Linked DNA regions of Zymomonas mobilis subsp. mobilis ATCC 10988. The protein of the gene in region 1 interacts with the protein of each later gene in a pairwise test. Links are inferred from orthologs where the notes say so. Each region holds a gene or a part of one and is shown on either strand. Other genes may lie near its edges. The genes, in order: ZMOB_RS03490 and ZMOB_RS00325.

Region 1 (15,210 bases):
TTTTGGTAATGACATCGAGGATAACCCTTTTCATACCCTGTCGGGTCGCCTGTTCCTTGATATAGCCAAGAAGTGCATGGCCAATGCCATGGCTGCGCGCTTTTTCATCAACGCAGATGCTTTCTACCATCATTTCATCCGCGGCAGGTTGTTGGTCTAGTTGACTTAATAATAATCCACGGAATAGGCCGCTGGCTTTCCCGTAAGTCGCAAAAAGATGTTTCAAATCTTGAGTAAGCGAATTGGGGCGATAGCTTTTATAGGTCGCGACACCGAGTAGTTTGCCATCCTTGCGGATCGCGCTGACGATGGATCGATCGCCCATGCTGTGACGAAGAAATTCTTGGCCTTTTTCGGGTGGGCCTAAGGGTATCTTCAATTTTCTTTCAAAGGCTTGCCAGAAAAGTTGAAGGGCGGAAGGGATATTATCAGGGGGAACGCCATCTTGAAGCGTGAAATTTTCGATTTTGGCTAGGGGCGAGGGGGCTGAAGAAGACATTTCATTATCCACATTCTTGACCACAATATTGAGCGGCACGCAGCGGGAATAAGGTCATCAATAGCCGGATAGCTGGAAAAGACAGCCGCGTTGATTTTGCGATAGAAAGTCTGTCCCGAATGAGAAAACGAGATGACAGTCTTTCTTTGTGACTAGCAAGGGTGACTATCTTGGGGAAAAGCAGATATCGGGCTATTCTTGAGCTTAAAAAAAAGCCGGAGAGAAATGTCCCCCCGGCCTTTTTTCTGTGTTGTTATAAAGCGAATTAGGCTTCGATAACATCAACAATGTTGGTGGTTCCAGCTTTACCGAAAGGTTCACCTGCAACAACAACCAGCTTGTCACCGGCTTTGGCGAAACCGTATTTTTTAGCGGTTTCAGCAGCCAGCTTCTTGGCTTCGTCGAGGGTCTTAACCGTGGAAACCTGAACCGGCTGTGCGCCCCAGACCAAACCAAGACGACGAGCAACTTCGGCATCCGGGGTCAGAGACAGGATCGGAGCAACCGGACGGGCGCGGGAAACGCGCTGTGCGGTCTTACCGGTTTCGGTGAAGACGATGATCGCTTTTGCGCCAACCGTTTCAGCGGTTTTGCTGGCGTTTTCAGCCAGAGCGTCAACCGTCGTCGGTTCTGCCGGAGTCGGGGTGAAGCGAACGCGTTCGATGTAACCCGGAGCATTTTCAACATAAGAAGCAATACGATGCATCATGTTGACAGCTTCATGCGGCCAATCACCGGCGGCGGATTCTGCAGAAAGCATGATACCATCAGCACCTTCGTAAATGGCGTTTGCAACGTCACTTACTTCAGCGCGGGTCGGAGCCGGAGCTTTGATCATGGATTCGAGCATAGCGGTTGCAACAACAACCGGCTTACCCAGCTGGCGGGAGCGTTCAACGATACGCTTCTGCGTCGGGGGAACGGATTCCGGCAAGCATTCAACACCGAGGTCACCACGAGCAACCATGACAGCATCGGTTGCAGCCAAGATGGATTCGAGGTTTTCAATGGCAGCTGGCTTTTCGAGTTTAACGAGAAGCGGTGCGCGACCTTTGATGAGTTCTTTGGCTTCGATGACGTCTTCGACGCGCTGCACAAAGCTAAGAGCAACCCAGTCAGCTTTTTCCTTAAGAGCAAAGTCGAGATCTTTGCGATCTTTCGGGGTCAGAGCGGCCAGCGGAATCACAACGTCAGGAACGTTGAAACCTTTATGGTCGGAAAGCGGACCCGGAACTTCGACGCGGGTAACGATTTTGGTCGGGGAAGATTCGACGCAACGAACAACGATCTTACCATCATCCAAAAGCAGGCGATGACCTTTGTCTAAAGCCTTGAAGATTTCAGGATGCGGCAGGTTGACGCGGGTTTCGTCACCGAGAGTTGGGTCCTGATCGAAAGTGAAGGTCTGGCCTTCTTTCAACTGAACCTTGCCTTCTTTGAAGTCACCAACGCGGAGCTTCGGACCCTGAAGATCGAAAAGGATCGTGGTCGGGCGGTTGAATTCTTTTTCAAGCGCACGAATGTTGTCAACGATGACCTTCTTTTCGTCATGGGTACCATGGCTCATGTTGATACGGAATACATCCGCACCAGCCAAGAAACGATCACGAATCTGTTCTGCCGTCGAGCTGGCAGGACCCAGCGTAGAAACAACACGTACCTTGCGGCCGCGTGGGAAAAGTCCTTCAGTCAAGCTTCTATTCCTTCCGCTTTGCTGATTTAATTACATATGCCATTTGCGCTTCTATCATCAGATGATCAAGCACAACTTCGTTTGTCAATTTGTTACAAATGGAAGGAAAAGGGAAGCGTCTCTTCGCAAAGAGATCATATTTTTCTGCATTTTCAATAAAAAAAACAGTCTCTTTCCCGTATCTTGGCAGAAGATTGCTGTATCGTGAGTTTTTTCATACAGCCTTGATAGGTTAAACTTATAGTGGAATGCCTTTTCCTTTGGAAAACAGGCAAAAATTATATATTTAGTTATTTTTCAATGGGGACCGAATTTTACTATGTCAGAAAATATTGCGGCTGATCAACTTCGTCTGTTTATCGAACGGATTGAACGACTCGAAGAAGAAAAAAAAGGGATGGCGGATGATATCCGTGATGTCTATTTAGAAGCCAAGTCTCAAGGTTTCGATGCCAAAACCATGCGTTCGGTTATCCGCTTGCGGAAAATGGAAAAAGACGCTCGCGACGAAATGGATGCTTTGCTGGAAACCTATCGTAACGCTTTGGGCTTGAACTAGGCTTTCTTTCCTGCCTTGAAAAGCGGATTTGCTTGACGCTTTGCTGGATAAAATTTTTATTTTTATCGGCAGGCTATCAGGCTTTGATCCGGTGTCATTCGGCCTGTTGAAGAGGCAATATCCGCTATTGATAGGCTGTTCTTCCCATAGAAATGATATTTTGCTATTTACCCCGCTCGTAAAGTTACGGTTTTCTTCCTTCTTGGTATGTTTTTAGGCTTTGGCCTGAAAAAGAAGAGTGCTGTGACTTGAAAACGGAGACCGGAATCTTCTGACTGTCGATTTGTCAGTCAGCTCGGGACATTGTCTTTAACGTTAAGGCTGGATCAGGCGTGGTCTGACCCATGTCCCGCTTTATTTCGTCTAATTTTTTGATTAGGTCGGATGTAAAGCCAGTATCCCTATTCCCCGAATGCGGGGATATTCATGTTATCTTGTATAGACAGATGGAACCATGGCAGGCCATTCAAAATTTAAAAATATTATGTATCGCAAAGGAGCGCAGGATAAAAAGCGTTCCGCCCTTTTTTCTAAATTATCCCGTGAAGTCACGGTAGCCGCCAAGTCCGGCTTACCTGATCCGAACGCGAATCCGCGCTTGCGTGCAGCGGTTTCCGCTGCCCGTTCCGGTGGTATGCCGAAAGATAATATCGAACGCGCTATTGCGAAGGCTATCGGTGGCGACGGCGATAATTACGAAGAATTGCGGTATGAAGGCTTTGGCCCGAGTGGCGTTTCTTTGATTATCGAAACCCTGACTGACAACCGTAATCGCACGGCCACCAATGTCAGAACAGCGCTTTCCAAAAATGGCGGTAATCTCGGCACCAGTGGTTCTGTGACCCATGGTTTCGACCGTATGGGGTTAATTACCTATAAAGCCGAAGCCGGTGATCCCGACAAAATTTTTGAAGCTGCTTTGGAAGCCGGTGCTGAAGATGTCACATCTTCTGAAGATGAGCATGAAATCTGGACCGCTCAGGCTGATCTTCATGAAGTCGCCGGAAAGCTGGAAGCTATTCTGGGTGAACCGGAAGGCGTGAAATTGGCATGGCGTCCGCAGACCCTGATCAATGTTGATGAGGAAAGTGCCGGAACCTTGCTGCGCTTGATTGAAACCTTGGAAGACGATGACGACGTCCAGACTGTTTGGGCCAATTACGACATCGATGATGAAGTTATGGAAAGTCTGGGACAGGAATAATCTTTCTGTCTGAAAAGGGATGTGATCGGTGCCGATGATTTTTCTGGGACTTGACCCCGGTTTGGGAACAACCGGCTGGGGAGCGATTACAGTTGAGGGTAATCGTCTTAGTCATATTGCCAATGGACAAATCCGCACCGGTCCTTCCATGGCTTTGGCACGGCGGCTAGCGTTATTGCATGATGCCTTAGCCGCCGTCATTGCCAGCCACCAGCCGGAAATGGCGGCGGTTGAAGAGGTTTTGGGCAATAGCAATGCGCAATCAACCCTGAAATTGGGGCAGGCGCGCGGTATTGCCCTGTTTAGCCTTGCAGAAGCTGGGCTATCCGTCGGGGAATATCACCCGAATGTGGTTAAAAAGGCCGTTGTTGGCACCGGAAGCGCTGACAAGAAACAGGTGCAAGCAATGGTGTCCCGTTTGTTACCCGGAGTGAAGTTAGCGGGCCCTGATGCGGCAGATGCCTTGGCGGTGGCTATTACGCATGCCCATCATCACGCCTCTGCCCGTGGTTATGCCCGTCGCGTAAGGGCTTCATAATGGGCGGCTGTAATGAAATGCCGGAATAGAAAGAGATATTGATGATCGCGCGATTGGTTGGTTTTCTGGTAGAAAAAAATTCTGATTCTGCGATCATTGACGTTAATGGCGTCGGCTATCTCGTCCAATTATCAGGACGCGCTTTAGATTATTTCTCCGAAATTGAAGGTGAAATTACCGTCCATATCGAAACCCAAATTCGGGAAGATTCGATTACCCTTTTTGGTTTTGCTTCTTATTTGGAACGGGATTGGTTCAGGCTTTTAACGTCGGTGCAAGGCGTGGGAGGCAAAGCAGCTCTGGCTATTTTAACGGCGTTGACCTGCGATGCGATTTCTGTAGCGATTTCCAGTGGCGACAAGACCATGATTTGTCGCGCCAATGGGATAGGCCCCAAAATTGCCCAGCGTATTATCAATGAATTGAAAGAGAAACCGGCGGCTATTGCTTTGTTTTCTTCTGCCAAAGGCGATCATTTGGCGGTTGAAGATATTTCCCAGCCAGCAGCCTCTGCCCATCATGCGGGTAATTTCGTGGCAGATGCGGTGTCTGCGCTTTTGAATTTAGGGTTTAAACCGGCTGAAGCGCAACGCGTTGTTCAATTGGCTTCGGAAGAATTAGGCGATCAAGCAACATTAGATAGTCTTGTACGTCTGGCTTTACGGTTATCTTCCAAGCATTAAATTTAATCTGTGCCGAATCCCCGCAATAGAGAGCGGGGATAGCGGACTGCTCTTGTGGTTTATGAATGGTCGGGATGCGGGACTTCCCAGTCAACAAAGGCTTTGTTTGTTTTGACTTGGGGATGGCTATCCATCAAAACCTTGATAACCCGATTATAGCGTTCGTCTTTTTCTGCGGCTTTAATCAGTAAATCACCCAAGATTTTCCGGCGCGCTTCCGCATGTTTCTTTTTGGCGGCGGCCTGACGCGCTAGCAGAGATTTATAGCGCTGCTTGGCTTCTTCAACCTGTTTTTGAGCTTTCAGGATTTGCGGCGTCAAGCTGTCATTGCCTTCCGCATCATCGGTCGGAGTTTCTGTCATATAGCTATCCACGGGCTGTATTGATCTTTGTACTTTTCTTTTTCTGACAATATAGCGCATTTTTTCTTCTCAAGATCCTCTCACAAGAGAATTAAAGCTCTATTCGATATGGGGTAAAAAGAGAAGATGCGCAAAATGGATATATTTCAACTGTTTTTATCCATAGACGTGAAATAACTATAAAATATTTTTGAAAATTGAAAAAGAAGGGCAGGCCATCCTTGTTTTTTTGTCTGGCCTGCCCTGTATTCTTTATTTTGTGATGAAATCAGACCACCGGCGTAAGAAGCGGTTTTCCAGCAAAAAAGGCCTGAAGATTGTCGATCACCAAATGCGCCATTGTTGTCCGTGTCTCGACAGTGGCGCTGCCTAAATGGGGCTGTAAAACGACTTTCTGAGATTGCTGTAAGGCCGCTGGCACATTGGGTTCATTAGCAAAAACATCCAATCCGGCACCTGCGATGACGCCTTTTTCAAGCGCCTCTATCAAGGCATCTTCATCAACAATGCTGCCACGGGCAATATTGATAAGAACAGCTTTTTGACCCAAGGCTTCCAGAACCTCTTTATTGACGAGGCCTTTGGTCTCGGCTGTGCCTGGGGCTGCCAACACCAGCACGTCAACGGCTTTCGCAAGATCAAGGATATTGTTGTAATAATTCCAAGAGACTTCCTTGGGATGACGGCTGCAATAGCTGACAGATTTGGACATGGGTGCCAGTCTTTCGGCGATAGCTTGGCCAATTCGTCCTAAACCAAAGACCCCGACATCAAGATTGCTGGCACTGTGGGACAACGGGATTTCTTCTTTTTTAATCCAGCCGCCGTCACGAACCAGCTTGTCATTTCGGATGATGTCCCTTTTTAAGGTAAGGAATAACCCGACAGCCATATCAGCGACATCTTCGGTCAAAACACCCGGAGTGTTAGAAACCCTGATATTCCGTTTTTTGGCGGCCTGTAAGTCAATGCCATCAAAACCAACGGCATATTGGGCAATGATCTGGAGGTTCGGAAATTGATCCATATCATCTGCCCCGAAACGGGCTTGACCATCGCCGATGACGGCCTTGATTTGAGAGGCTATCTCGGCGGTTATTTTTGTGCCGTAATCGTAAACCGTAAAGAGAGAATCGAGCTTGTCTCTTGCCCCGTAAAAAAGCGGGGTGCGTAATAGAATCGCGGGTTTATCCGTCATTGCGTAATCTCCTGATCGCCTTATGAAGGATAAGCATTTTTCTGATCTATCTGCAATCAACTGCCTTGTGATTCCTGTCGCGAAAAAACGAGGCAGCTTTTAAAAGAACTTTATTTTCTCTCCTTTTCATGGTCTTTTTCTTTTTATGACGCGCAATAGCTTATTAAATCCCGAAGCCGAAAATGCTGACCCCGATCAGGCCTTGCGCCCTCGCTCGCTGGATGAATTTATCGGGCAACAGGCGGCAAGAGAAAATATCCGCGTCTTTATCGAGGCGGCAAAAAAACGGCAGGAATCGCTCGATCATGTGCTTTTCTTTGGCCCGCCAGGATTGGGGAAAACAACCTTAGCCCAGATTATTGCCCGCGAAATGGGCGTTGGCTTTCGAGCGACTTCGGGCCCAGTTATTGTGAAATCCGGCGATTTGGCCGCGCTTTTGACCAATCTTGAAGATGGCGATGTGTTGTTCATTGACGAAATCCATCGTCTTCAGCCGGTCGTCGAAGAAGTTCTTTATCCCGCGATGGAAGATCGCGCTTTGGATTTGATGATAGGTGAGGGGCCTTCTGCTCGTTCTGTCCGAATTGATTTACCTCATTTTACCCTTGTAGGGGCAACGACCCGTCAAGGTTTGTTAAGCACGCCTTTGCGTGATCGTTTCGGGATTCCGGTGCGTTTGCAATTCTATAGCATTGAAGAATTGCGGCAGGTCATTACGCGCGCTGCCCGTTTGTTGGGTATGGAAATCGCGCCGGAAGGTGCCGAGGAAATTGCCAAAAGATCGCGTGGAACACCTCGTATCGCCGGACGTTTGCTGCGTCGTGTGCGTGATTTTGCCGATGTTGCTGGCTCTAAAATAGTTGACCGCTTTATTGCAGATGAGGCCTTGAATCGTCTGGAAGTTGATAAATTGGGGCTTGATCTGATGGATCGCCGTTATCTGATGATGATTGCCGATATTTATAAAGGCGGGCCTGTTGGACTGGATACCTTGGCCGCTGGTCTATCCGAGCCTCGGGATACAGTTGAAGAGGTAATCGAACCTTATTTGATCCAGTTAGGATTGGTGGCGCGCACGGCGCGCGGTCGTCAGTTAAATGGTCTGGCTTGGCGACATTTGGGCTTAACTGACCCTAGAGAAGCAGAAGGAAAGCATTCTGAAATAAAAAATCAGCCCGGATTATTATAAAGATATATAAGATTTCATCGCTGGTTAAGGTTACTTTTCTTTTACAAGAGGCCATTCATTAAACGGATTAAAAAAGAATAGATATTTATATTATAATGACGGCTTAGAGCGTATTTTGATTTTTTCGTTAGATAGCTGAAGAAATTCTTGAGCTTGGTCTGTTCAAAAAGGCGGCTGTGATGGTGACAGAGGAAAAGACAATATCGGAAGATACGCCTGTTCATCCGGTTGCAGATGGCCTTTTGAAGGGGCGCGTCCATCATTTTCCCGTCAATATCTATTATGAAGACACTGACCTTTCGGGGCGAGTCTATCACGCCAATTATTTACGTTTTACCGAGCGGGCGCGTTCCGATCTGGTGAAGATTTTGGGTGTCAATCAGCGTCAAGCCTATCAGGACGGTATTGGCATGTTTGTCATTCACCAACAGAAAATCCGTTACTGTCAGCCTGCATGGCTGGATGACCGATTGGATATACAAACTGAAATTATCCGCTTGCGGGCGGCAACACTTCAGCTACAGCAAAAAATTTTTCGGGGTGCAGAGCTTTTAACAGAAATAGAAAGCGAAGTTGCCTTTTTATCTGTCGATGGGCGGCCTTGTCGAATACCGACAGATTGGCGGTCTTTATTTGAAGCGCTGTGCTCTCCCGCATTGGATCGGGTTGAAAGGAAGTAATTAAAAGATGCCTTCTTTGGAAATGTCCGGCAATGCCGATTTGGCGAGTTCTGTTCTATCGCCGGTGACGTTATTTCTTCATGCCGATATGGTTGGCCGTTTGGTCATGATATTGTTGCTTTGCGCCAGTATAGGCAGTTGGGCGCTTATTTTCGGGCAGTTTTTCCGTTCCTCTGCTGCTAATCGGGCAAGCCGTAATTTTGAAAAAGCCTATAGCAAAGCCGAATCAATGGGGGAGCTGGAGCGCTTTTATGATCGCTATTTCGGTAGCAATGATCCTTCTGCCCGTATCTTTCTGGCTGGGATGCAGACCGCCAAATCGGCTGGAAAAGTCATTGACCATGAAGGCGAGCGTGATCGCCTTTCTTTATCCCTTGAGGATGCTGTTGCAGCAGCGGTTGAGGATATGTCTTCCCCGTTGAGTAGTCTGGCAACGATTGGATCTGTCTCTCCCTTTGTGGGTTTGTTCGGGACGGTTTGGGGCATTATGCATAGTTTTAGCCAGATTGCCGCAGGCGGAAATACCGCCATGGCGATTGTGGGCCCCGGTATTGCTGAAGCGCTTTTCTCGACGGCATTGGGGCTGTTCGCAGCTATTCCGGCGAGCATTGCCTATAACCGGATGTCGCATACCATTGGGCGTTTTGAATCGCGCCTGACCCGTTTTTCTGACCGCATCTATATCACCTTAAGCCGCGCCATGGACGCTCGCCACTGATGAGCGCAGTTTCGGCAAGAAAAAGGCGCGGTGCCAAAAGACGGCCTTTAATGGCAGAAATCAACGTCACACCTTTGGTTGATGTGATGTTGGTTCTGTTGATTATCTTTATGGTGACAGCGCCTTTGATGGTGACAGGGGTGGCCGTCAATTTGCCGGATAGCCGTGCCAAGGCTTTGGAATCCAAGGAAAAGCCGGTCACCATTACTATTGAAGCGGATGGCAGTATTCATATTGATGACGATGTTGTTGATATGGCTGAATTGCCTGCCCGTTTGCAGGCTATCCATGAAGCGAATTTGGCAAAGCATGAGCAGGTATCGGGTGAGGGTGATCCTGATGCCCCTGCCGTGGTTAGTGAGCAGCCGATTTATCTGAAAGCCGATCGGGTTTTAAATTATGGTCGAGTGATGCAGGTAATGGGCGAATTGGATCATGCCGGTTTGAAAAAAGTGGCTTTGGTAACAACCGGTTCTTCGGGACATTCTGCGACAAGCAAAGAATCCCCGAATGATGAAGGAAGGTAAGTCATTGTGATGACCTCCCGATCAGCGATGAGGCGCGGCTTTTTTATCGCGGTGGCCGGTCATGTTCTGCTTCTGCTGTTTTTTTTGATCCGTTTTTCCTTGCAAGATAAGCGACAAAGTCAGCCCGTTGATACGATAGAAGTGACCTTTGCCCATGGAGTCGGGATCCATTCTTCTTCCCCTGAAGCCTCTTCTGAAGCGGCAAGGGCGACGACTGCGCCGAAGATAGGGGAAGAAAAAGAGGCTGCCCCCGCGCCGAAAAAAGAGACTCCAAAGGAAGCGGATAGCCAGCCTAAGGCTCAAACCCAGAATTCGGCGAAAGCCGAAGCAAAGGTAGAAAACAAGCCTGTGGCGAAGCCGGAACCGCAACCCAAAGCCAAGCCGGTTGAAACGCCGAAGCCTGTGCCTGTGGCAAAGCCAGAACCCCAGCCTAGAGAAGCGGCAGTAGCCCCAGCTCAAAAAGCAAAAGTAACGGCAGCTGAAAAAACACAACCAAAAGCGGAAAGTAAAACGCCAAGCAAGCCGCATAATGACGTCAAGAATTTGATGGAGTCTTTTTCTAAATCTCAGGTTAATGTTTCTGATCATAAGGCAGGCAGCAACACTGGGAGTAATAAAGGAAAAGAAAAGAGTAACGCATCCGATAGCGGGAAAAGTAAAAGCGACAATAGTCGTAATAGTGGTTCCCGTTTGGGTAATGATTTTTTGAAGGGTATTCTTGGGGGGACGGGGACTTCTTCGAAACCGCAAGGGTCTTCAATCTCGGGCCCTGCCTTGAATGGTTTGGGTGCCGCGATCAAACGTCAGGTTCAACCTTGCTATGATCTTGGGGCATTAGGCGGCACGGATGCAATGCGGATTATTACCGTTTTGCGGTTGCGTTTTAACCCTGATGGTTCGGTAAATGGTGTGCCTGAAATGATCGAGCAAACCGGATTGACCTCGGACAATCGTTCTTATGCCCGTCAAATGGCTGAAATAAGCCGTCGTGCTGTTTTGCGTTGTGCTCCGCTGCATCTGCCTGCCGAACTGTATAAAGGTGGGTGGGATGAAATTGATATTGGCTTCATTCCGGCGCAGATGCATTGAGATTATAAGAAATAACGTCGCCTGTGATGGGCTTCGAAATGAAGGATTGTTGAATGAGCAGCGTAATCAGAAAATGGGCCTTAACGGCTTTGATGGCGGTAAGCAGCACGGCTTTGTTCGCGCAAAATCCTGCGGCTAGTGGTCAAGCAGCCAATCAGGGCGATAATCGCCGCATCTTGCGAGTCGATATTACGGGCGGTATTTCCCAGCCTATGCCGATTGCGGTGCCGGTAATGCCGACTCCGAGTTCGGTTGAAACCTTGGCGGGAACGACGGCGGTATTAGGTCGGCAGGTCGCTTCGGTTATTTCCAATGACCTGAAATCCAGTGGCCTTTTTACGCCATCGCAGCAAGCCTCCTTGCATAATGTATCTTTTCCTGAAGTAACCGCTCCGCAATATAGCTATTGGTTATCGAGTGGCGCGCAGGCCTTGGTTCAGGGTTTCGTTCAGGCCAATGGCGATGGCACTCTGACGGTAGGCTGTTATTTATATGACGTTTTCGCTTCGCAGGAAATGTTGCATAAGGGCTTTGTCGTGAAACCAGCCGACTGGCGGCGAGCCGCACATAAATGTGCTGATGCAGTTTATACCCGTTTGACAGGTGAAGGCCCCTATTTTGACAGCCGCATCGTTTATATTTCTGAAACGGGCCCAAAAAATCATCGCCTGAAGCGTCTGGCGATCATGGATCAGGATGGTGCCAATCACCGTTTCTTGACGAATGGCCAGTCGATGGTTCTGACCCCGCGTTTTGCGCCGAACCAGCAGACTGTTACTTATCTTTCTTATGTTGGTAATTCTCCGCGCATTTATGTCTATACTTTAGGTTCTGGCCATGTGCGTTTGGTGGTGAATAAGCCGAATACGACCTTTGCCCCGCGTTTTTCGCCAGATGGGAAAACGATTGTTTTCTCTATGTCTGTTGCGGGCAATACCGATATTTACAAGGTTCCGGTTTCCGGTGGGCAGGCAACCCGTCTGACCACTTCGCCCGGTATCGACACGGCACCGAGTTTCTCACCCGATGGCTCTAAAATCGTCTTTGAAAGTGATCGGTCAGGTAGTCAGCAGATTTATATTATGAATGCTGATGGATCCAATCAGAACCGCATTAGTTTTGGTAGTGGACGTTACGCAACCCCAGTTTGGAGTCCGCGCGGTGATCTGATCGCCTTTACAAAATTGGGCGGCGGATTTCATGTCGGTGTGATGAAAACGGATGGTTCGGGTGAACAAATTCTGACCAATGGTTGGCAGGATGAAGGGCCTAGCTGGTCGCCGAATGGACGAGTCATTGCCTTCTTTAGAACAGCCCGTAATTCTGGTCATACGGAGTTATGGTCGGTTGATCTGACGGGGGTTAATGAACGGCATATTCCAACGCCTTTAGATGGTTCTGATCCATCTTGGGGGCCGTTATTGCCGTAATTTCTTTATTATTTCGATAAATTGTAAGATAATATCCGAGTTGTTCAAGTGATTCGGTGATTATTACTTTCGATATTATTGCTTTTTTCACAGGATGGCAGACATTTTTTGCCGATGAGGTTAATAATGACTAAAAGTAAATTAACAATAAGTCTGTTTGCTGGTCTCGTAGCCCTGACTGCCTGCTCCGATCACCAGCCTAAAACGGCAAGTTTGCCACCGGCACCGACAACCAAAGCACCAGCCCCGACTTCAAACGGTAATGCTGATGTCGGTGCGGTTCGCGATACTGTGGTTCCCGGCTCTCACGCTGATTTCTTGCGTCAGGTCGGCACCGACATGGTGCATTTTGCTTTGAATAGCCATGATCTTGACAGTGAAGCCAAGGCTATTTTGGATCGCGAAATCCAGTGGTTCAAAAAATACCCCAGCACCCGCGTCACGATTGAAGGTCACTGTGACGAACGCGGCACCCGTGAATATAATATCGCCTTGGGTGAAAAACGCGCTGATGCCGTTCGTGACTATTTGGCCAAAGCCGGTGTTGCTAATTCAATCAATGTCATCAGCTATGGTAAAGAGCGGCCATTGGCGATGGGATCGGATGAAGAATCTTGGGCACAGAATCGTCGTGCTGTGACGGTTACGCCGAATTGATCGGTTACTTTGCCTTAAAAATTGATGCGTAAGTAAGAAGAAGGCCACCTTGGATAAAGGTGGCCTTCTTTTTTTGTGTCGGCGGGTTTTGACGATAGAAATTTGTTTTTTTGTCTTGGGATTTAGGTCACCAATGGATTCGCCTTATCGGCAATAAATGTTGTCCGTAAAATGGCGTTACAGTTCTGTAATGGCTAGACGACCGATAGCGGGGTCATCCGTGAAAAAACCATCTAACCCCATGCTTAAATAGCGTCTGATTTCAGCAATTGAGCCTTGGATGTTACGGCTGCTGTCGCCTTCTTGATTGCGTAATTGCCGAGGCAAAAAGATATTTTCCGGTCGACAAGTATAGCTATGCACTAACAGTCCGGCTTCATGCGCGTCTTGTATAAGGCTGGTCGGTTGTAGCCATTGCCCCGTATTGTCTTTTGGAATGAGATATTCATTAGCGGGCCCAATGGCATCAGCATAGCGGCGTATGTCCCGCAAACCCTCTTTAGTTATCAGATTTCTATAGGTTGTTTTGCCACCCGATGCCAGAATATCGGCTGGTGGCACGTCAGGATCGCCAAGTAAAAACATGAGTTTCCAGTTGGGATGATTTTGCCCTATCTTTTGATGGAGATAACGGAGGGCTGTTGGTTCAAATGACTGGATTTCGACAGCTGTCTGACGAGTGTATGGGTGGTGATCGAGTATTTCTACCAGCTTATCTTCAGAGGGAAGTCCTATTTTCCTGAAATGGGTTGGATGCTTAATTTCAGGAATAAGGCCAATATTTTTTCCATAGGCGGTCGAAGTCGCAGCGACAAAGTCGATGACTTCTTCTAAAGAGGGAATTTCAAACCAGCCATTATAGCGACTGTTAAACGGTCTGATTTTGGAGAGCCGTTCGCAGGCACGAAGCTGTTTGATTTCGGCAAGTGTGAAATCACTTGTAAACCAGCCTTCCTGTTCTTTGCCGTCAATAGTCATCACTCGTCGCCGATTGGCAAATTCGGGATGCTGGGCGACGTCAGTGGTATCGGTGATATTGCTTTCGTGACGGGCAATAAGTTTACCGTCTTTAGTTGGCACCAGATCCGGTTCTATATAATCGGCACCATCGATAATAGCTTTGCCATAGGCGGCTAATGTATGTTCTGGCCGTAGGGCAGAGGCTCCGCGATGCGCAAAAATTAGAGGACGGGTCGGAAAAGCCAAGCTGGGAGCTGCAAAAAGGTCTGTTCCTTTTAAGAGGCTACTGCTGCCAAGAAGAGCGCCTGTAGTTTGTAGAAAATGGCGGCGATTGAAGCGGGTCATAGTAAAAGCCTCGAAAATTAGAAACCGGCCTGAACCGTGATGAAGAACATACGGGGCGCAATAGGGAATGCAGTATATTGGCCAGAGGCTTGATTGGTTCCAAGGGTTGACCAGCCTTTTTCATTCGTCAGGTTAGTAATATTGCCTTGGATACGTAAATCACGGACATGGGGAATATTATGGAAAGTATAGCCCGCATTGAGGCCGTAAATCATATAGGAACCGGCGGATAAATCATTGGTAAAGGTGGCCGGACGTTTGCCGATAATATCGCCGGTGATCTGTGCCGAGAAATTACCCCATTCAAAGCTGCCTACGAATTTTTCTGTCCAGTCGGGAACACCGGCTACGCGTTTGCCTGCGGTCATGACTTCGGAACTGCCGTTATTGTAGTTATCGTTATAGACCGAACGGTTATAGGAAAGGGCATTATAGACAGAGAAATGAGGCCCGAATTTCATCGTGAAGGACAAATCCATACCATCTGTCGTCACTGAACCGACATTGGTCAGGATGGTTGCGCTGCCGACGATCGAAGAATTGGTTTGGGTGGTTGAAACGGCCAAGAGCCGATTGGAAAAATGGACATGGTAATATTCAAGCTGTCCACTGAAATGGGTGAGGGGCCCGAAATGAACCTCTCGGTTGGTGCGGATACCCGTTTCATAGGTCCATGAGGTTTCAGGCTTGCCGTGTTTTTTAAAGTCTTCAAAGGCTTCCTGACTGGTAACGCCCCAAGGTGTAGCATTGCCATAGCCTGCAGCTTCAAAACTACGCATATTTTCTTGAATATTGGCAAAAAGCTGTTCGTGAGGCGTGACATTCCATAACGCGCCAAAGGCTGGAAGGAAGGGTTTGGTCGCTGAAATTTTACCACCC
Region 2 (14,994 bases), 720 kb from region 1 along the record:
CATCTCTCTGGCGGCGATCATATCCTTGATGGCGACACAAGGCGAACCGGGGCGTGGCTCGGTGCCTGCCACGCGGACATAGGGAACGCCGCTTTGATCCAATTCATCCATAATTTCGGGATCATTGGACAAAGGCGGGGTTAAAATCACACCGGCCAGACCAGAACTGCGAATAATGGCAATCATTTTGCCATGAAATTCTTTGAAATTTTCAACCGGAAACATCAACAGACGATAAGGCTCGCCGCGTAAACGGTCTAAAGCACCGGTCTGGATATTAACGACATAATTCGGACTTGGGTTTTCGTAAAACAGGCCGATCATATAAGATTGGCGACCTGCCAGACTTCTTGCGGCCATATTGGGATGATAATTCAGTTTATGGGCTGCTTGTAAAACCCGTTCACGCATTTCCGGCCTGACATTGGGTTCGTTATTCAAAACGCGTGACACGGTTTTGATCGAAGCCCCCGACATGGCGGCTACATCACGGATAGTAACCATTGGCATCCGTTTACAGGTGCCAGAGGCAGAATCTGTGGTTTTTGCAGCTTGGTAAACGCTGTCATTTTTAGAGCGGGAAGTCACAATAAATTATCCTTCCGCATCACTTTTTGGGTTTCAAGGGCAATATTTTGACAAAAAAGAGCAAAACTTTTAAGAAACACCTGAATGATGCAGTTGTAAAAGCTAGATTTCAACAATTATCCCGTTATTTTCATTTTATATGTGTTAATCGGTTAACAAACATTTATATTTAATTTTTAGCTTTTGGCGAGAGAGAAAATCAATAGAAAGAAAATAACACTATTCAACCCTGTTTTTTAATATCATTCCGGTCACGGATTTCAGACAAAAATATTCATCGAGAATGCCGTCTTGTCTGAATAAAGAAAGCTGAATATAGCCTTCCATGATTTTCAAAAACAGAATAAAGGCAATCTCCCCTCTTGCCAAGCGCGCCTATGCCCCGCTAGGGGCATGAATGTTATTTATAGATAAGCCCGCCTTCGTTTTTTCCGTCCCGCAAAAACGGACAAAAGAAACAGCAGACGGTTTTGCTTGTGTTCAGATTTTTTTCGGATTGTCTTACTTTTCAGGAAAATGCAAGACTCCGGTTCTTAGTGAAGTGAAAGGTTAAAAAATGAGCGATACTGCAGAGCGCATCAAGAAGATTGTTGTCGAACATCTCGGCGTTGAACCCGACAAAGTTGTTGAAAATGCCAGCTTCCTTGACGATCTGGGTGCCGACAGCCTCGACATCATCGAATTGGTTATGGCTTTCGAAGAAGAATTCGGCGTTGAAATTCCTGACGATTCCGTAGAAAAAATCGGTACGGTCAAAGATGCCGTCAGCTATATCGACGAGCACAAGGCTTAATTAATCCTAAAAACAGGATCGGCGTTTATCCTCCGATCCTGTTTTTATCTCTGTTTATTCTATTATCTTTTGCCTCTACCTTCTATTAAGAATAAAATTGTCTATATTCACGTCTTGTCTTAAGAAATCGAAGGAGGGGTGTCATGCGGCATAATGCTGAAGGCATTCTGTCAAGGGGAGAAAAGTAATATGCGTCGTGTAGTCGCTACCGGCTTGGGAATGGTGACTTCGCTGGGTGGCGATGTCGAAACAACATGGTCGAATATTCTGGCCTCAAAGTCCGGTGCTGGGCGTATCACGCGTTTCGATCCGGAAGGTTTTGCTTGTACGGTTGCTTGTGAAGTTAAACCGGCCGACCATGAATATGGCTTTGATCCGTCCAAACGCGTTGACAGCAAGACGATAAGACAGGTCGAACCCTTCATTATCTATGGCATTGATGCCGCTGGACAGGCTTTGGAAGATGCCGGTCTCATGGATATGAGCGAAGAAGAAAAACTCAGAACGGGTCTTTCTATCGGCGCTGGTATCGGTGGTTTACCCCGTATCGAAAAAGAATCCATCATCTGCCATGAAAAAGGGCCCCGCCGCGTTTCGCCTCATTTCGTGCATGCCAGCCTTATCAATCTGACGGCTGGACAGGTTTCTATCCGCTATGGCCTGAAAGGGCCTAACCACGCTGTCGTCACGGCTTGCTCTTCCGGTTGTCATTCCATTGGCGATGCCAGCTGGATGATTCGCATGGGCTATGCCGATGTGATGGTTGCAGGGGGTTCTGAATCGGCTATTTGCCCTCTCGGTATCGCCGGATTCTCACAGGCACATGCTCTTTCAACGGGGCATAACGACACGCCCGAAAAAGCTTCCCGTCCATATGACAAAGGCCGCGACGGTTTTGTCATGGGTGATGGTGCCGGTATTATTATTCTCGAAGAATATGAACATGCCAAGGCACGTGGAGCCAAAATTTACGGCGAAATTATCGGCTATGGCATGACGGGTGATGCGTATCATGTGACCGCTCCCCAGCCAGATGGTGATGGTGCCTATCGCTCCATGAAAATGGCGCTTGAGCAGGCCAATCTTACCACCGCTGATATTGATTATATCAATGCACATGGCACCTCGACGCCCATGGGCGATGAAATCGAAGCCAACGCCGTTCGCCGGTTGTTTGGGGATGACATTAAAAATATGTCAATGAGTTCAACGAAATCTGCCATCGGCCATTTATTGGGCGGTGCAGGGGCTGTTGAAACGATTTTCTGCCTGTTGGCGATGCGTGATCAGATTGCGCCTCCGACCATCAACCTCGAAAATCCGAGCGATGGCTTAGCTGGCTTTGATCTGGTGCCCAATGTTCCAAAAAAACGCTCAATCAAGGCCGTTTTGAATAACAGCTTTGGTTTTGGTGGAACCAATGCCAGCTTGATCTTCAAAGCTGTAGACTAAATTATGTGCCGCCTTTTTCACCGGCAAGACAGAATGAGCGGACAAAAGCCGCCCAGCCGTTGGCTTGGTCGCTTGCTTCTCTTTCTGTTACTTGCTCTGGTGTTTCTAGGCGGCATTGCTTTTAATCGGGCAATGGTGACCCCCAATAACAAAGAATTGGTCGTCACCATCCCCGAAGGCAGTTCTTTTGGTAAAGCAGCCCGCATCTTAAAAGAGGCAGGCGTTATCCGCTCTGAGAATGTCTTTTTGTGGCTGCTTCATAGCAAACCTGCTTTTATGTTACGGGCAGGGGATTACCGTATCGGTGCATCTCGTTCTCTAAGTCAGGTCATAGACCTTCTTTCTCATGGGCCCAATGTGCGGCATATCTTTGTCGTTCCAGAAGGGATGCCTTCTTTGGAAGTGCATGACCGACTGATGGCAGAACCCCTTTTGACGGGGGAAATCGCTGTTCCCGAAGAAGGCAGCTTACTACCAGACGGTTATTCTTTTACGCCGGGTGAAAAACGGTCGCTTGTGATCGCCAGAATGCAGGCTGCAATGCAGAAAATGCTTCATAAATTATGGAGCGAAAAATCACCTTTGGCACAGGTTAAAACGCCTAAGGAAGCGATTATTCTCGCCTCTATTGTTGAAAAAGAAACGGCGCTTCCTGAAGAACGCCCGATTGTCGCGGCAGTCTATTATAATCGCCTTGCCAAAAATATGCGGTTACAAGCTGATCCGACTATCATTTATCCGATTACGCACGGCTATCCTTTGGGGCATCCTATCTTGCGTTCGGAATTACAGGCGCATAACGATTACAATACCTATCAGATGACTGGCCTTCCTAAGGGAGCCATCACCAATCCGGGGCGGCAGTCTATTGAAGCTGTTTTGCATCCCGCCAAAAGCGAAGCGCTCTATTTTGTAGCAAATGGCAGAGGCGGCCATATCTTTTCCAATAATTTGGAAGATCAAAACCGTCATGTCCGCGACTATTACGCTTCAAAGAAAAACTGATTTCTCCGATTACTTAATTCTTTCGAAAACCCGAAAAAACAATCTCTTGATTTCGTCTTTTCGCCGCAGATTTTTTGAAAAAATTACCTCAGAAATCTTTTTAAAACAGGGTTTTCTTTCGCTATTGCGTAAAAAAGCACAAAAAAAAGACGCTATCGAAATAGCGCCTTTTCTCTACCGAAAACTCTAAAAAAATATTCAGTATTATTTCCGAAGGTTTTTCAGCTTTGCCAAACGGCTGGTAATCGGGCGGGTTTCCGCTCCTTTTTTAAGCTGGGCGACAATACCGGAAGATGCCGCTCCCAACATCATACCACCCGCTGCCGCCAAGCTCGGCACCAAGGTCGTTGAGACAATGGCCGAGGCCAGACCACGCCGCTGGCGTTTGGCAACACGATGCGCAACGAAAGAAGCCGCGCTTCCTAAAAGGAGCATTTTACCCATAAATCTTATCCCTATTTCTAAAATAGCCGATATCAGGCCGGTTCAATCAAGGTCACACCATAACCCGCTTCACGTAAAGCATCGATTAAATGCCGCAAATGAGCCTGATCGCGCGTTTCACATTCAATATCGGCACATAATCCCTTAGCGGGCAGGGTTGTAAAGATGCGCTGATAAGAAATTTCGACAATATTCGCCTGCTGATCATGAAAAACACGCGCTACTTTGTAAAGCTGACCTGCTTGATCTTTCATTCTGACCCGCAACCGCGCCAAACGACCAGAACGAGCCAAGTCACGCAACAGAACATTGGCTAACAAGCGGGTGTCGATATTACCGCCAGAAAAGATAATGCCTACCTGTCTGCCTTGGAATCGTTCGGGATGCGATAGCAACGCCCCCAAACCAGCCGCGCCAGCCCCTTCAACAATCGTCTTTTCAATCTGAACAATCAAAGACAAAGCATGTTCGATATTGCTTTCACTGACCAGCAAAATATCATCGACCAAGGCTTCAACAAAACGGCGAGTTAACTGCCCGGGAACCTGAACCGCGATCCCTTCTGCCAGAGTATCCCCACCGCAAGGCAGATTTTTCCCTTTGATATAATCATACATCGAAGGATAAAGCTCGGCTTCGGCACCAATAACATCCAAAGGCCGATCTGCGTTTTTGGCAACCACAGCACAGCCTGAAATCAGGCCGCCACCACCCACTGGCACAACCAGAGTGTCAATCGCTGGGGCATCTTCCAACATTTCAAGAGCAACCGTGCCCTGACCGGCAATAATAGCTGGATCATTGAAAGGATGGACAAAGGTCAGATTGTCTTTTTCAGCCAATTCTAACGCATGGGCAAGGGATTCATCGAATTGTTCGCCATAAAGGACGATATTCGCACCATGTCCACGGGTCTGCTCGACTTTTACCGTCGGGGTATGGACAGGCATCACGATCGTGACCGGAATATCTAAACGATTCCCGTGATAGGCGAGACCTTGGGCATGATTTCCGGCCGAAGCGGCGATAACCCCTCTTTCGCGGGCAACCTTGTCCAGCGACAATAATTTATTTAACGCACCCCGTTCTTTATAGGCGGCGGTAAACTGGAAATTTTCAAATTTCAGCCAGACACCGGCACCAATCAGGTCAGACAAAGTCCGACTGTAAAGGGTCGGGGTTCTAATAATGGCATTCTTAATGCGTTGATGCGCCTGTTTGATATCATCAAGTGAAACGGGAAGAGTCTCTGGATTATCCAAGCTTACCATGCTTTATCCTGCGTCTGGGCAATAACGTTTTTCCGGCGTTATTACTTTTAATCTAAAACAGATAGTATTCTCTACCTCTATACCCCTACCTCTTAAAAAAATAGGGTAGATTCTTACATAACAGAAGGCAGGCAAGTTACCGACATAATCTTATTTCACGAAAGTGATCGGGAAATTTATCTCACCGGATGAAAGATTTCTTTCCGCTATCATCGAAATACCACATCTCAACTTTATTCCTTTTGACGGCTTTTTATCCGGCATAAAATAGAAGAATAGTCTTTTTCAAAAGAGCCGCTCACCCGAGATATTCAGGAGAAATCTGCGTTGAAAATAGTAAAAACGCTGGCATTAATGGCAGGTCTGTCCACTTTTTTCGCTTTACCCGCCTATGCTGACGGTCTGATAGATCAGGTTAACGGTATAACATTTGATAATAAAGGGCATCCTTATCGCTTTAACGGCCTCCAGATTGACCGCGAAGGCAAGGTTGTCAAACTACTCAGTAAAAATGACAAAAGGCCATCTTCGCCTGATTTTTATCTCAATGGGCAAAATAAAACGCTTATTCCTGGCTTTGTTGAGGCACATAGCCATGTCATGGCTTTAGGAGAGCAGGCTTTAGAACTGGATCTTTCCGACAGCCATTCCTTGGCGGAAGCGCAAGAAAAACTGAAAAAATTTGCGGATGAGCATCCTTCTGCTCGCTGGATTTTAGGCAGCGGTTGGAATGAACAAATATGGCATAGCCCGACCATGCCACAGGCCAGCGATATTGATAAAATCGTGAATGACCGTCCTGTTTGGTTGTTGCGTTCTGATGGCGATATCGGATGGGCGAATAGTCTCGCTTTGGAAAAAGCCCAAATCAAACCGGCTCAAAATGCAGATAAAAGCAGCCCCATCGGTATCCTGACAGGGGATTCTATCACGCGGATGAAACAGGCCATTCCACCGTTACAGCCGGTTGATCGCGATGCTGCTTTTCTAAAAGCGCAAAAGATATTTCTCGAACGCGGCATTACCACAGTCACGGATATGGGAAGCTCGGTTGACGACTGGAATATTATGCGCCGTATGGGGGATATGGGGAGGCTGCGCCTACGAATAAAATCCTATGCCCAAGGATTGGAACCCTTACTATCCATCGCCGGCAAATATCCGACAGCTTTATTATATAATGGTCACCTCTCGATGAGCGGCGTGACCTTCTCGATTGATGGGAATATCGTTTCGCGTCATGCGTGGCTGAAACAAGCTTATGCCGATAGTAATCAGCAAGGCAGCGATAATCTTAACGATGCCAAATTACGCAATCTAATGAGCCGCGCCGCGATGGATGGTTTTCAGGTTGCGGTTCAGGCCTCCGGCGATGCTGCCAATAACCAGCTTTTAAATGCGATTGATGAATTATCCGAAAGCTATAAAGGCGATCGGCGTTGGCGGATGGAAGATGCCAGCCTTATCGACAGCGAAGATTTTAAACGACTGTCGAAATATGATTTAGTCGTCTCGATGCAGCCTTCCAGCTATTTTACGGATAAATCCGTGATCGAACAGCGGATAGGCGCGAACCGACTTTCAGAAATAGAGGCATGGGATACTCTGATTGATCACTCAGTTCCGGTGACCTTCGGGGCTATTTCAGCTTCACCCTTTGAAACGATGGCTGATATTCTTGATCGCCAAGACAGTCATCCCGATCAAAAAGACAAAAAGATCAATCGCGAAAGCCTTTTCGCCTATTATACCATTCAACCGGCCTATGCCTCTTTTTCGGAAAAGCAGGTTGGGCGACTAATGGCGGGTTATTATGCTGATTTTATCTTTGTCGATCGTGACCCGCTGACGGTTGATAACAACGCTTTACGCCAGACCAAAATCTTGGAAACATGGGTTGGCGGCCGACAAGCATGGTCACAAAATTCTAACAAATAAAAGGCAAGGATGCTGCCAATATCAAATTGGCAGCATATCTTTACAGGCTTTATTTTAAACCAACCGTGATACGCGTATCAGGCTTCAATGCCTCGGTAGAGGTCACCGGATAAGCACAATAATCCGCAGCAAAATAAGCGCTTGGACGATGGTTGCCGGATAAACCGACCCCACCAAAGGGAGCCGTTGATGGCGCGCCATTGGTAGGACGGTTCCAGTTAATAACACCCGCCCGCACTTCATCACGGAAGCGCATAAAATCTTCTGGGGAATCATCGACCAAAGCCGCCGACAATCCAAATCGGGTATTATTGGCTTCTTTAATGGCAGCCTCAAAATCGGATACGCGAATAACTTTCAAGACAGGCGCAAAGATTTCTTCATCCACCTTGTCGGCACAATCGGTCATATCTAACAGGGCAGGGGTCAAAAAAGGCTTGTCTTGCTCAAGACGCTGTAACGGATGGAGTATTTTGGCACCATTCGCAACCAGATCATTATAGGCTTTTTCAGCATGATCGGCGGCGGCATTGTCAATCACTGATCCCATAAAAGGCTGGGGATCAGCAAAAGGCTGGTCAATAATCAACCGCCCAATTAACCGCTGAATAGCGTCTAATAAAGGCTGATGTTTGCCATCCTCTACAATCAACCGGCGCGCACAGGTGCAACGCTGCCCCGCTGATAAATAAGCGGATTGAACAGCAATAGCCGCTGCGGATTCAATATCCTCGCTATTCCAGATTACCAGCGGATTGTTCCCGCCCATTTCCAAGGCCAAAATCCGCCCGGGATTTTCGGCAAAAACGCGGCTTAAAGCAACGCCGCCTTGCGAAGATCCGGTAAATAACAAGCCATCAATACCATTATGGCGGCTCAAGGCTTCACCTTCAGCCCGTCCACCAATCAGTAATTGAACGACCTCTTTTGGCACACCGGCTTCATGATAACATTGCACCAGAAATTCGCCGGAGGCAGGCGTTTTTTCCGATGGTTTGAAAATAATGACATTACCGGCAATCAAGGCCGGAACAATATGACCATTTGGCAGATGTGCCGGAAAATTAAACGGGCCTAATACCGCCAAAACACCATGCGGCTTATAACTAATTCCGCTTTTAATATTGGGCGCGATATCCGGCAAAGCGACTGGATAACTGCGGTCTTTATAGGCGAGAATAGATATATCGACCTTATTGGCAACGATCTGGGCTTCGGTTTTCGCTTCCCAAAAAGGTTTACCGGTTTCTCTCGCGATAATACTGCCGAAAATATCAGCTTTTTCGCGAATAATCGCGGCAAAACGTTCTAAAATAACAATCCGGTCTTCTAAAGCCGTTTTCGCCCATCCGCTCAAAACAGAACGGGCGCGGCTGACGGCTTGATCAACATCCCCCACTGAACCTTGCCATAGTATTTGACCCGTCACTGGATCAGTCGAAATAATCATCTCTGACATTTTATATCCCCTCTTCCTCATTTTTTCTTAAAAGCCTTGCTCTTTACTGAAAAGAACGCTCGAATGCTTTTGTTCAGGCTATCGCAAAGCAGAAAATCAGACAATCAATAAAGCTTTGGATTTATTCCGGAGTAAACAACGATAATAAATTTTAGGAAGGATGATTGTTTTTCGCGACTGGCCACCCCATCATTCATCTTGCCTGCCCAAGGCGTAAAGTTTCCCTAACGGCATGGAAAGCAAAGATGATTTGCCCAAAGGTCGTGAAAACAGACAAAAAGATAGTGTTATGACGAATTTGCTCGATCCAGATGCCCGAGGGCGGGTTATTCTTGTGGGTGCCGGCCCCGGCAACCCCGAACTACTGACCTTGCGTGCTGTTGAGGTGCTTCGGCAAGCGGATGTTGTAGTCTATGATGCGGAAATAGACGAAGGTATTCTTACCTATATTCCGAAAACGGCACAGGCAATTTCGGTCTGTTCCGAGAGTGAAGGGGAAAAGAACGAACGGCAACCTTTAACACAGGGCGAAATTAACGCTTTGGTAATCGCGCATGTCCGAACCGGTTCGATTGTGGTTCGCCTGAAAGGGGGTGACCCTTTTGTTTTCGGTCGGGGCGGGGAAGAGGTTGAGGCTGTTCGGGCAGCCGGTATGCCGGTGGAAGTGGTGCCGGGGGTTTCTGCGGCTTTGGGTTGTGCGGCTGATGCGATGTTGCCGCTGACTCATCGGGGCTTATCGGATGTCGTCAGCTTTGTTTCCACACCGGAACAGGAAACCGCTTCTTCGGTGAATTGGAAAGGCCTTGCTGGATCGGGGCATACCTTGGTCGTTTATATGGACATCAAAAAAGCGCGTTTTATCACGCAATGCTTGATCCATGAAGGCATAGACAGCCATATCCCCGTTGTAATTATCGAGCGCGGGACGTGCAAGGACAGCCGTATTATACGCTCTGTGCTTATCAATCTTGAAAATACGATTCAAAATGAAAAAGTTGTCGGGCCCGCTATTTTAATCGTCGGGGATGTCGCTTTATTCGCTAAACCCAAAAATACACTGCATCAGGATTACGAAGAACTGGACGCTATGGCCGATTAACGGCTTTTTCTTTTATCAGAAAATCAGACGTTAACGCCTTTATTTAAAATTCAAAATAACGCTGCAATTGATAAAAAATCTTCCGGCCAAGTCTTTTGACCGGAAGATTTTTTAATATCACAAAGGAACTCAGGCCGCCAAAACGCCAGTTGCTTGACCGGCTTTTTTAAACATCGCCAGAATTTCAGTGACATCATCGTCGCTATGCTCGGCACAAAGCGAACAACGCAGCAAGAACATACCGGCAGGCGTTGCCGGTGGGCGTGCCAGATTGACATAAAGACCCAGCTCAAGCAGATTTTGCCACATGGCAACGGCTTGTTCCTGATCCGGCAGGATGACCGCAATAATTGCAGATTGAGCTGTTTCCGTTCCCAGATTGAAACCCATTTCCTTCAGGCCGCTATGCAAACGACGGGAGTTCTTCCAAAGATGTTCCCGCTTGTCATTGGCCTTTTGAAGTTTGCGGATAGAAGCCTCTGCGGTAGCGACCACACTTGGCGGCAAAGACGCCGTAAAGACATAAGGACGGCATACCAATCGCAGCACTTCAAATTGAGGATGGTTGGAAACACAGAAACCGCCAACAGTGCCAACAGATTTTGAAAAAGTGCCGACGATAAAGTCAATCTGACCTTCAAGCCCCAATTCTTCAAAGACACCACGGCCGTTTTTCCCAAAGAATCCCATACCATGGGCTTCATCATCAAGAATCAAGGCATCGTGCTTTTTGGCGATGGCAACCATCTCTGCCAAAGGCGCAATATCGCCCAGCATTGAATAAACGCCTTCCAAAACAACGAGTTTGCCTGCTTCTTTGGGTAAACGGGCAAGACGACGATCAAGATCTTCGGGAGAATTGTGACGAAAACGGATGATTTCCGCATTGCCAAGACGGCAGCCATCATAAATCGAAGCATGGCTATCGGCGTCGATAATGACATATTCGCCTTTACCCGCCAAAGTTGAAATCATACCAAGATTGGCCTGATATCCGGTTGAAAAGACCATGGCATGTTCCATACCGTAATAGTCTTTCAAGGCTTCTTCACAGGCCTTATGCCCCTGATAGGTGCCATTTAAAACGCGAGAACCGGTGGTGCCTGCGCCGAATTCTTTTAATGCCTTTTCACCGGCAGCAATAACGTCGGGGTCAAAAGTCATCCCCATATAGTTATAGGTGCCAAGCAGGATAACCGGCTTCCCTTTAATAATGGCCTTTGTCGGGGATAATACCTTTTCCATCACCACGGCAAAAGGATCACGGCCGCCATGACTTAACATTTCCTTACGGATAGCAATCAGCGGGTCAAATTTTGAAAAAAGATCAGTCACCTGCACATACTTTCAATTCTTATTCTTTTCAGACGGTATCAACCGCCTATCTCTTTGGGAATATCGATTATTTTTCGTTTACCAGCTTTTCAATTACCGCCACAAGCTGGCCGACAGTTTCAATTTCAGCCTGTAAATTCATCGAAATCGAAATATCGAACTCATCTTCAACGGCAGCAACGAAATCCATAACCGTCAAACTGTCCCATTCAAGGCCAGTCGCAAAGCTGGTCTCTTCGGTCAAAGGAACCGCTTTTTTGTTGAACGGTTCGATAAGCGCGACAGTCTGCTGCCAAATAGCCTTATTTTCAGTCATAATTGATATCCCTTCACTCAACAAAAGCGCATTTGTTACGTAATTAAAGGTATTAAACTAAAATATTTTTTTTTCCTGTCTTTATTCGGGAAAAACAGCACCCCCATGGGTATGCTCCACATATAAGGCGCTAACATGGGCAAAAATATGTCTCCGTTATGGAGTTGGTTAATCTAGGAATGCTCCGCTTTGACAGAGAAGATAGCCTACAGACATCGACATCACGAGTAATAGCGAGAGCATGTCTAAACAGGGAGTATACGCGATGGTGGGACTGGAAAAATCCGCAAGCACCAATCCTTCTTTCTATAATCTGGGCAATGTGCAAAAGAGCCAAGGCGCTTTGCTTTATAAAACGGCGCCCCAGATTTTGGTGATTGCCTCGGATGCCGAGCGGCAAACGGAATTAGAAAATTCCGTTACCCATATGGGTTTTACAACCCGTATGTTTCCGATGGATGAAGCGGTAGAAGTTTTGCGAAATGGCATGGCGGGGGATGCTATTTTGCTTGATATGACATCGCTTCAAGATGAAAAACTAGCCGATGAACTGATGGATGCGGTTCTTGCCAGATTGTCTTATGACGTTATCGGGGTGGTTTTGAATATCCCCTTGGCGTTTATCGATATGGCCTATAACCGTTTCTTTGAAACGGATGTACAGTTACTGGTCGGCGGCGATGAAAAAAGTTGGCTCCCTGCTTTAAAAAAGGCGGTTCGTCCTCTTTCTTTAACTCTGCATGATGTGGTTTCCGACACAAGAAGACCACCGTTAAAAACGATCAGCGAAGAAGTCAGCCGCATTGCCAGAATGCTGGAATCATTATCCAGTGAAGAAAATGCCAAGATGAATTACGCGCTGCCCTCTTCTTTTAACGGGGAAAGCCGTAGCAATGGGGTTGTCACGACCGAAGCACAACCCGAACAAAAGAAGATCAATATCAATGCCGCTGTGGTTCGGGCTATCATCCGTTCACGCCGCTTGCGGGATCAGTATTTCTCGGCTTCGCTTTTCGCGGATCCGGCTTGGGATATGCTGCTAGACCTGACGGCTGCCCGATTAGAAGGCCGCCAAGTCTCGGTTTCCAGCTTGTGTATCGCTTCCGCCGTGCCGCCAACCACAGCCTTGCGCTGGATCAAATCATTGACGGAAGAAAAAATCTTCGTCCGTATCGCCGATCCTCGCGATGGCCGCCGCGTCTTTATCCAGCTGTCAGATATGGCGATGGATGCCATGATTCCTTATCTTGCTGCCTCAATCAGCCTTGTCATGCGCGCGCTTTAAAATAACCTATAAAACTCTACCCACTAAAAAAGCCCGCATGATGCGGGCTTTTTTATAAAATCATTGTAGATCTGCATCTCTAATTTCAAAGGGTCTAAGTGCGTCCTTAATATTCTTTATAAGGTGTTGATGGCCCTCTAGGTTTTGTTGACAAAGGAAGGTAACCACAATTTTACGGCCGCGAGATGAAGGAAGGCGAGAAAAGATTTTCTGGTTTTGTCATAGCGTGTGGCAATGCGCCTGAACTGCTTTAGCTTATTAAACATCCGCTCAATACGATTACGATCTTTGTAGTGCTGGAGATTATAAGGAATAGGCTTTTTTCGATTGGAACGAGGCGGGATAACAGGAAGAATGCCTCGAAAAAGCAGTTTTTCGCGTAACCTATCGCTATCATATCCTTTATCAGCGAGAAAACAGTGGGGTGTTGTGACAGGGATATCTATCAAGCTATCAGCGCCAGAATAATCAGAGACCTCACCACCGGTTAGTGCGAAAGCTAGAGGGCGGCCTTGACCATCGGAACGGGCGTGGATCTTGCTCGTAAAGCCTCCGCGACTGCGACCAAAGCCTTCCTTATACGTCCCCCTTTTGCGCCAGCCGCTTGGCTGTGGGCGCGAATAATCGTACTATCTATCATATGTTGCCAGTCATCTGTCAGGCCAAGGTCAACGAGAGTTTCAAGAAGAGCGTCCCACACACCCTGTTCTGCCCACCTACGAAACCGAACATAGACCGAATTCCATTTCCCATAACGTTCATGCATATCTCGCCACGGGCAGCCTGTTCGAAGCACATAAAGCATACCATTGAGAAATAACCGATTACTTTTGGCGGGACGCGCGCAGCGGCCTCGTTCGCTTGGAAGAAGACCCTGTATTATCTCCCACTCCGCGTCCGTCAGATCTCCTCGCATCCTATCTACCCTACAAAACTTGTTCTCAAGTTATCTCTAAAAATCTTAAATTATACCCTTTGTCAACAGAACCTAGTATCCACTCTGGTTTAATTCCAATTTTTTGAGCTAATTTTTTGATAGGTTCAGGCATAACTTTATTTTGGTCAATAGATAGCTTATACTCTTCTTCAGAAGATTTCGTGTCGATATCTGATTCAAATATTCCATTCTTATCCAAAAAAGAAAACATTATACTACAGATAGTACTCTCACATTTTCTGATAATATCTAAAAGATACTTTGCAAAACTTTTATAGCTTTTGCTACCCAATCGATTGGGTATTTTTTCTGGTGCTATAATTAAAACAAAATTATTTTTAATATGAGCATTTGCGGTGATATCTAATCCGCGATGAACAATAGCATTTCGGATTTCATGTATATATAAATAATTAGATTTTCCATCTGGAAAATCTTCAAATGAAAACTGAGAGTGCAATGTTTTTTGTAAATCATCATCTTTAAATTTTTTTTGCTCAAAGATAAGATCTACTGCTGAAATCAAATTTATAAAATAATTAGAATAGTGAATCCTCATATCTATACAATCACCTGTAGAAAGAGGCGTTCGAAATTTTAAGGCTGTACGAAGTGCTGTCTTTCTAGCTGTCATATACCATAAGAATGATTGTAATATTTTTTGATCTTCGCTGCTTAAAACCATTATGGTCTCCTAGAGAACTAAATAATACATTCTTTTTTCTATAGAGACCATAATGGTAATTTGTCTGTTCAAAAATTGAATGCTATTCCCATTCAATCGTTCCGGGTGGCTTAGAGGTGAAATCATAGGTCACACGGTTAATGCCTCTGACCTCATTCACAATACGGGTGGCGACATTGGCGAGAAATTCCGGCTGGAAAGGATAGATTTCAGCGGTCATTCCGTCGGTCGAAGTCACCGCTCGCAAGGCGCAAACAGAATCGTAAGTTCTGCCGTCACCCATCACACCAACGGTTCTGACGGGTAACAATACCGCAAAAGCCTGCCAAATCGCATTATACAAACCAGCATTACGGATTTCTTCAAGATAAACCGCATCCGCCTTAC

What was found.
Region 2: the proteins of ZMOB_RS03490 (region 1) and ZMOB_RS00325 interact in binary tests that used the Escherichia coli proteins (3 or more experiments, as listed by UniProt). The link is inferred for Zymomonas mobilis subsp. mobilis ATCC 10988 from one-to-one orthologs.

Annotation. Positions count from the first base shown.
Region 1 is NC_017262.1:789,900-805,109, reverse strand. What follows is about bases 6,877-9,854. They hold ZMOB_RS03490 (YbgC/FadM family acyl-CoA thioesterase), read left to right. Parts: upstream 6,877-8,104; coding sequence 8,105-8,605; downstream 8,606-9,854. Other genes in these bases: ZMOB_RS03480 (ExbD/TolR family protein), read left to right, coding at 9,323-9,850; ZMOB_RS03485 (MotA/TolQ/ExbB proton channel family protein), read left to right, coding at 8,613-9,323; ruvB (Holliday junction branch migration DNA helicase RuvB), read left to right, coding at 6,882-7,925. Outside these bases: ZMOB_RS03535 (GNAT family N-acetyltransferase), read right to left, coding at 1-499; pyk (pyruvate kinase), read right to left, coding at 765-2,192; ZMOB_RS03525 (DUF2312 domain-containing protein), read left to right, coding at 2,512-2,751; ZMOB_RS03520 (YebC/PmpR family DNA-binding transcriptional regulator), read left to right, coding at 3,206-3,955; crossover junction endodeoxyribonuclease RuvC, read left to right, coding at 3,990-4,493; Holliday junction branch migration protein RuvA, read left to right, coding at 4,535-5,176; ZMOB_RS03505 (hypothetical protein), read right to left, coding at 5,236-5,538; ZMOB_RS03500 (2-hydroxyacid dehydrogenase), read right to left, coding at 5,807-6,736; ZMOB_RS03475 (hypothetical protein), read left to right, coding at 9,860-10,939; Tol-Pal system beta propeller repeat protein TolB, read left to right, coding at 10,993-12,369; peptidoglycan-associated lipoprotein Pal, read left to right, coding at 12,496-13,026; ZMOB_RS03460 (glycerophosphodiester phosphodiesterase), read right to left, coding at 13,204-14,331; ZMOB_RS03455 (TonB-dependent receptor), read right to left, coding at 14,349-15,210.
Region 2 is NC_017262.1:71,557-86,550, forward strand. What follows is about bases 1-2,762. They hold ZMOB_RS00325 (acyl carrier protein), read left to right. Parts: upstream 1-1,144; coding sequence 1,145-1,381; downstream 1,382-2,762. Other genes in these bases: ZMOB_RS00320 (LacI family DNA-binding transcriptional regulator), read right to left, coding at 1-588; fabF (beta-ketoacyl-ACP synthase II), read left to right, coding at 1,571-2,762. Outside these bases: more of fabF, read left to right, coding at 2,763-2,833; endolytic transglycosylase MltG, read left to right, coding at 2,867-3,838; ZMOB_RS00345 (hypothetical protein), read right to left, coding at 4,043-4,282; ZMOB_RS00350 (threonine ammonia-lyase), read right to left, coding at 4,315-5,553; ZMOB_RS00355 (amidohydrolase), read left to right, coding at 5,881-7,491; astD (succinylglutamate-semialdehyde dehydrogenase), read right to left, coding at 7,541-8,950; cobA (uroporphyrinogen-III C-methyltransferase), read left to right, coding at 9,183-10,049; spt (serine palmitoyltransferase), read right to left, coding at 10,179-11,390; ZMOB_RS00375 (acyl carrier protein), read right to left, coding at 11,452-11,700; ZMOB_RS00380 (helix-turn-helix domain-containing protein), read left to right, coding at 11,966-12,985; ZMOB_RS00395 (hypothetical protein), read right to left, coding at 13,927-14,607; guaA (glutamine-hydrolyzing GMP synthase), read right to left, coding at 14,690-14,994. UniProt on the Escherichia coli protein: Carrier of the growing fatty acid chain in fatty acid biosynthesis.